3 regions of the Neobacillus sp. BF23-41 genome follow, and region 1 is predicted to be linked to each of the others. Evidence: riboswitches for the same ligand, from Rfam matches in the RefSeq annotation. Region 1 holds a riboswitch; each other region holds the start of a gene.

Region 1 (2,204 bases):
TCTTATCCAGGACACCCATCCCACCCAGATTATGAATTAGCCACAAAGTACTTGCCAAAAGGTGCAGGTTCCATGGTTGTCTTCGGGATTAAAGGCGGTAAAGAAGCAGGAGCCAAAGTAATCGATTCGATTACTCTATGGGCGCATGTTGCAAACGTTGGCGATGCAAAAAGTTTAATTATTCACCCAGCAAGCACCACCCATCAGCAATTAGATGCTGATGGCCTGAAAGCTGCAGGTGTAACAGAGGATTTGATTCGCCTTTCAATCGGTATCGAGAATGTTGAGGATTTAATCGAAGATCTCGAATCAGCTATTTTGGCTGCTACTGGTGTAATCTCATTCAAGGTAAATGCATAAAAGTTACCAAAACTTATTTTTCCGAATATGAAGTTATTTTCATTGACACCCCTTTTTATCCATGATACGATAACTTTTGTAATATAATTACTTAAACAAATTAACGTTTTAATTGAATATAGGATACTTGATGCTCTTATCAAGAGAGGTGGAGGGATGTGCCCGATGAAGCCCGGCAACCGTCAATATTTATTATTGAAATGGTGCCAATTCACACAAAGCGATTGCTTTGGGAGATGGGAGAAAGGATTATTTTTAATGATGCCTTTCTGCCTGCGCAGAAAGGCTTTTATTTTGTTAAAACAGAATCTTTTTGTTAAAAAAGTCAAATCCTATATTAATAAGCGGTATATTACAATACAAATCTTTCAGAATGTTAAGTAAATTGGATAAGAAGCAGGTGATTCAATGATATCAATAAAAAATGTCCAGAAGATTTTCCCTTCTAAACAGGGGCAGCTAAGAGCCGTCGATGATGTCAACCTGGATATACAAGAGGGAGAAATATTCGGAGTGATTGGATACAGTGGTGCTGGTAAAAGTACCTTAATCCGAATGTTAAATGGATTAGAGCTGCCAACCGACGGAACTGTAACAGTAGCTGGCCGCGTTATTTCGAAGATTAAAGGCAGTGAGCTTCGAAAAGCACGCCAGGAAATCAGCATGATTTTTCAGCATTTTAACTTACTGTGGTCGAGGACGGTAAGTGAAAATATTGCGTTTCCACTTGAAATTGCAGGTGTAAATGGTTCACAAAGGAAAAAAAGAGTGGACGAACTAATTAAACTAGTAGGCCTTGAAGGAAGAGAAAATGCCTACCCATCCCAATTAAGCGGCGGACAAAAGCAGCGTGTGGGGATTGCTAGGGCACTCGCTAACAATCCAAAGGTGCTCCTATGCGATGAAGCGACTTCAGCACTAGACCCGCAAACAACTGATTCTATCTTGGAATTGTTAGTCGATATTAATAAAAGACTGGGTCTGACAATTGTTTTAATCACCCATGAAATGCATGTCATCCGGAAGATTTGTCACCAGGTTGCGGTCATGGAAAACGGTAGGGTTGTAGAGATTGGTCCGGTTTTAGATGTATTTAAAAATCCAGAACAGCCAATTACAAAGCGCTTTGTGCAGCAGGTGACGGAACCGGAAGAAACGAAGGAAACGATTGAACATTTACTTGAACGCTATCCGCATGGAAAAGTGGTTCAACTTTCATTTGTAGGGGAAACAACAGAACAACCATTAATCACAAACATCATCCGAGACTTTGATGTTATCGTAAATATTCTTCAGGGGAAAATTTCCCACACGCAAACTGGATCATACGGAACATTATTTATCCACTTGGATGGGCAATCTAGCGAAATACAGAAAGCCATTGATTATATTCACTCACAGCAAGTAGGCGTGGAGGTGATCAGTAATGGCTAACCTTATGGAAATGGTAAATTGGGAACAATTATTAGAAGCAACACGTGAAACGATTTATATGACTTCCATTTCAGTGTTTGCAACCTTTATTTTAGGATTATTCCTTGGTCTGTTGTTGTTTTTAACAGATAAAGGTAATATCTGGGCTAATCGAGCTGTTAATGTTATTATTGCTGGCTTTGTTAATATTTTCAGATCAATCCCCTTTATTATCTTAATTGTTTTATTAATTCCTTTTACAAAATTATTGCTTGGGACTATGCTCGGTGCGAATGCGGCACTACCAGCCCTAATTATTGGAGCAGCTCCTTTTTATGCACGAATGGTAGAAATAGCCCTTAGGGAAATCGATAAAGGTGTTATTGAGGCATCGCAATCGATGGGAGCAACACATGTTCATATCATTTTTA
Region 2 (2,204 bases), on a different contig from region 1:
CTTCACACCAGGAAACTCTATTGAGATGTTTTTCATCTCCAATGTTGATCTCATCAAAATCATCCCCCGTAAGCAAAGACTCTCTTCATCTATTGAAAAAGAGAGTGTCTAGTTGTATACCGACTATTCTTTATAATGCTTCTTTAACGTTTTTATCCACTCTTCCTCAAATGCAGTCGATTGACCCCAGCCTGGAATAATTTTTGCCAGATTAACCATGTTCACAGGCTCTTTTGCTTTGAGAAGATTTTCTTGTGAAACAAGTGAAGCATCTAAATCAAAGGTCTGTGGTGTTTCTTCACCTGCAAGCTTTTTCGCAAGTATTCTCATATCAACAGCACCGATAAGTTTCGGATCGACAGCTGCTGTGTATTTCCAAGCACTGCCTTTTCTTTGAATTTCTTGCAGATCCGCATTGGAAACATCGATTCCATAAATCTTCACTTCTTCACGTCCCGCTTCTTTCAAAGCTCGTGCTGCACCGATTGCAAAAGCATCCCAAGTAGCAAATATGGCATCCAGTTTGCCCTTTGGATATTTATTTAACATGGCTGCAACTGCGTTTTGTGTTTGTACACTTGTATCTGCCGCTGCCACACCAAAGCGTTCCACTTCTTTAATTTCAGGATTTTTTGAAAGGACATCTTGATAAACCTTATTACGTCTAACCATTGCAGGGAAACCGTCGACCCATAGGTAGGCAATATTTGCTTTTCCGTTTGTATTCTTTACGAGTTGATCAAGGGCCAAAGTTGCTAAGGCTTCATCATCCTGTGAAGTAAGCGTTACTCCATCAACCTTCGCAATATTTGGATTCGAGTCAAATGTAACTACACTTTTTCCTTTTTCAACTATCTTTTTTACATCATTAACAGTCGCATCATCGTCACCATGAGAAATGATAAATCCATCATAATCCTGGTCTAATGACTGATTAATAGCATCATGGAACTTAGCTGTGTCACCATTTGCGGTAAACACGTCCACTTGAAAACCTAAGGCTTCTCCCTCTTCTTTTGCACCTGCTAAGAACTGGGCAGTATGATCGTCACCGCCAATTTTTCGAATAACCTTGATTTTTAACGGATCACCACTTGTAAACTTTTCAGATACACCTTCAAGTGAAACCTTTTTATGAGCGCTTGCTTGTTTTGTTTCTCCCTCAGAAGCACAGCCTGTGAGTAAGAGTGTTGCTGCTAATGCTGATACGAGTGTACTTTTAAAGATATTTCTTTTCATGATTAAAGCTCCCCCTTTTAGATTCTTATCAATACTCCATTACTCCGATTGGAAAGGTTTGTTTTTATATAAAAATAAAAAACCTCTCCAGAAAAGAGAGGTTTCATCACAAATTAAGGGACTACTCCTCTCTTATCTTTCAAAACAATAAATTGTTTTGCAGGATTTAGCACCAATTCCAAACGGAACGGTTGCTGGGCGTCATCGGGCCAGTCCCTCTGCCACTCTTGATAAGAGAACGTATTATTCATTTAAAGTAATAAACTAGATTTTAGTCTCCCATTAACAAGTTGTCAATAGTGTTTTGAATATTTCTAATATAGTTATTATTCCTACGCCTCAAGCCTTTGAATATAAGTGCTGAAAAATAAGAAGCGTTACAGGTATAGTAATAAATCCTAAAATGAAGAAAGGCTAACCATTTAAGATATAGGCTAGCCTTCTTTTTCAAATTTAATTTCCATGAAGCTTGTACATTTTTTAGAGCTGGTTTTTACTCCATTAATTCTGCTGGTAATTCGATCCGCTCTACTTTATTCACGATAAAGATATAAGATAATGCTCCAATGATCAAGACTGCTCCAATAAAGAATAATGCAGCACTGAAGGAATGCGTAGTGCTTAAAATATATCCAACTACAATAGGGATTACGATACCAGCCAAGTTACCTGATGTATTAAATATTCCACCGCTCAATCCAATGATTTCTTTTGGAGACATATCGCCAACAAGCGTCCAAGTTGCACCTGCCATCCCTTTGGCGAAAAAGGCTACCGACATGATAAGCATGATAAGTGCTGCTGATGAAGTATAGTTAGCGAGAACAATAATACTTGAAAACAAGAACCCAATTATTATTGGTGTTTTACGTGCTACACCAAGTGACTTTCCACGCTTTAACAGCCAGTCGGATATATATCCACCGACGATTCCACCTAAAAAGGCACCTGCATATGGGAGTGAA
Region 3 (2,204 bases), on a different contig from region 1:
ATATTGGAACACCTTGTTTTGTTAATTTTGCAAAAATGGGTGATATCGTATTCTTATCTGCAAGTGACCAAAGCATTCTTGAAGAGGCATAAAGACCTGAGTTTGCAGCAGATAGAATGGCTGTTAATATGACAAAGTTCATAATATCCGCTGCATATGGTACGCCAATTTGTTCAAGAACGGCAACAAAGGGGCTCTCTAATACTCCTGCATCTGAAGTAGGCATTAATGCAGATAATACAACAATCGTTCCTACAAAAAAGATAATCAATCTCCACAATGTAGTACGAATGGCCTTTGGTATCGTTTTTTCCGGATTTGCTGTTTCCCCCGCTGCAATTCCTATTAATTCCGTTCCTGAAAAGGCAAAGTTAACCGCAAGCATTGTCATGACAATCGCAAAAGCACCATTAGGAAATAAACCTGCACTTGTAAAATTAGAGAAGAACGGTGCCGATTGGGAATGGGTCATCGGAAGAAAACCTACCATTGCCGCTGCTCCTACAACAATAAACAGAACAATCGCTATTACCTTTATAGACGCAAACCAGAATTCAGATTCAGCGAAAAACTTAACCGTCAGTATATTTAAGACAAAAACCAAAATAGCAAACAGCAAACTCCAATTCCAGACATTAATGGATGGAAACCATCGCTGCATTAATAATCCTGCAGCCGTAAATTCAGAACCTAAAGCAACAGTCCAAGTTAGCCAGTACAACCAAGCAACTGTATACCCAGTCCCTGGTCCAATATATTTAGTCGCATAACTGTGAAAGGCACCAGTTTCAGGCATATGTACGGAAAGCTCTCCTAAACATAGCATGACGAGATAAACCACTAGTGCACCAATCAGATAGGACAGAATGGTCCCAAACGGGCCAGCTTGTTGAATCGTGTAACCCGAACTTAAGAATAATCCTGTTCCAATCACTCCGCCGAGCGATAGCATAACTAAATGCCGTGTTTGCATTTTTCTTTGAAATTTTTGCTTGCTTTTCTTCTCCATCCTAGTCTCCTTTTTCCTACATCCAGAAAAAACAAAAAACGCACTCAGATAAATGAGTGCGTTACTGACAAATAATAACGTAGCTCTTATCTATCAAGGCTTCACACCCGATGGAATTAGCACAGTGTCTTATTAGACCTGCTGCTGAGGTTTCATAGGGCCAGTCCCTCCGCCTCTCTGGATAAGAAATATTTTTTTAAACTTTATCAATCTATTAAATAATTGTCAATATATTTCTGAGTTTTTTAAAATTTTAAAACCTTATAAGCAAAAAATATAATAATTATGCTTATCTAATATAAATTCAAGTAAAAATTTCGTCGTTACTTATGGTACGGTTCACCGCGATTAATCCGAAAAGCTCTATAAATTTGTTCAACAAGGATTGTCTCATCAGCTGATGGGGGAAGGTCATCCAGGCAAGACCGTGGGGACGAATCGAGACTTGCCTACCATTAAAAAGAAGCGATTCAAATCAAAAAGAACCCGTCGATGATTGTAGGAGTAGTCGTGATATTGATCATTGGTGTAGTTGTATATAAAGTTAAAAGGGAAAAAGAGCGGTTAAGGAATTCTGGATAAAGTGAAAGAATAAAAACAAGAAACCACCTTGGATCTACTTAATAGTAGAGGCTAGGTGGTTTCTCTTTTTTATATTCGCTCCCTCATCCGCTCAGGAAGTGTCTGTATCGACTGGACGACCAAATCAAGCTTTGCTTCAATTCGGTAAAGCAAATAAAGAGTCACAACGATGGGGAATCCCACCTGGCTGATGATTGGAATCAACTGCTCCACTTTTCTCTCCTCCTTCCATTGTTTATAAAAAGAGGCTGGGTTCATAATGAATCCGGCCTCTCACTTTTATTAGGCAATCACGTAATCTGTCACATTGCGTTCGATCACTCTTGCTCCTTTTGCAGCAACAAACTTCCCGCTGCTAGTTGTGAAAACTTCAGATGCAATAATCTGCGCCATCGATAATTTTACGACTTCTTCATCAATCGGCTCTTTGGGGTTATCAATGGAAAGGCTTGCTGTCTTTCCGAACTCCGTGGCAAATTGCAATTCCAATGTTTTTGCCATTTCTTTCACCTCCTATCCCTTCGTTTTTTACTAGACTATTAACCTAGAATCGCGGAGCTGTCATTCCGTTTCACTTTAGACTATTAACCTACAATTGCGATGATATCATTCC

What was found. Region 1 has a riboswitch for S-adenosylmethionine ahead of AB7942_RS08995 (methionine ABC transporter ATP-binding protein). Riboswitches for the same ligand answer to the same signal wherever they lie in the genome.
Region 2: it holds a riboswitch for S-adenosylmethionine, as region 1 does, so the genes downstream of both, AB7942_RS03460 (sugar ABC transporter substrate-binding protein) here and AB7942_RS08995 (methionine ABC transporter ATP-binding protein) in region 1, are expected to answer to the same signal.
Region 3: it holds a riboswitch for S-adenosylmethionine, as region 1 does, so the genes downstream of both, mmuP (S-methylmethionine permease) here and AB7942_RS08995 (methionine ABC transporter ATP-binding protein) in region 1, are expected to answer to the same signal.

What each region holds. Positions count from the first base shown of each region.
Region 1 is NZ_JBGBPR010000004.1:184,353-186,556, reverse strand. It holds gene AB7942_RS09000 (O-acetylhomoserine aminocarboxypropyltransferase/cysteine synthase family protein) at 1-360, shown strand, start outside; SAM riboswitch class I at 494-603, shown strand; gene AB7942_RS08995 (methionine ABC transporter ATP-binding protein) at 769-1,794, shown strand; gene AB7942_RS08990 (methionine ABC transporter permease) at 1,787-2,204, shown strand, end outside.
Region 2 is NZ_JBGBPR010000002.1:57,053-59,256, forward strand. It holds gene AB7942_RS03455 (sugar ABC transporter ATP-binding protein) at 1-54, opposite strand, end outside; gene AB7942_RS03460 (sugar ABC transporter substrate-binding protein) at 124-1,239, opposite strand; SAM riboswitch class I at 1,369-1,476, opposite strand; gene AB7942_RS03465 (MFS transporter) at 1,733-2,204, opposite strand, start outside.
Region 3 is NZ_JBGBPR010000026.1:50,092-52,295, forward strand. It holds gene mmuP (S-methylmethionine permease) at 1-1,009, opposite strand, end outside; SAM riboswitch class I at 1,093-1,197, opposite strand; partial or broken gene AB7942_RS25380 (23S rRNA (pseudouridine(1915)-N(3))-methyltransferase RlmH) at 1,333-1,424, opposite strand; gene AB7942_RS25385 (YvrJ family protein) at 1,661-1,804, opposite strand; gene AB7942_RS25390 (DUF2922 domain-containing protein) at 1,874-2,092, opposite strand; gene AB7942_RS25395 (DUF1659 domain-containing protein) at 2,176-2,204, opposite strand, start outside.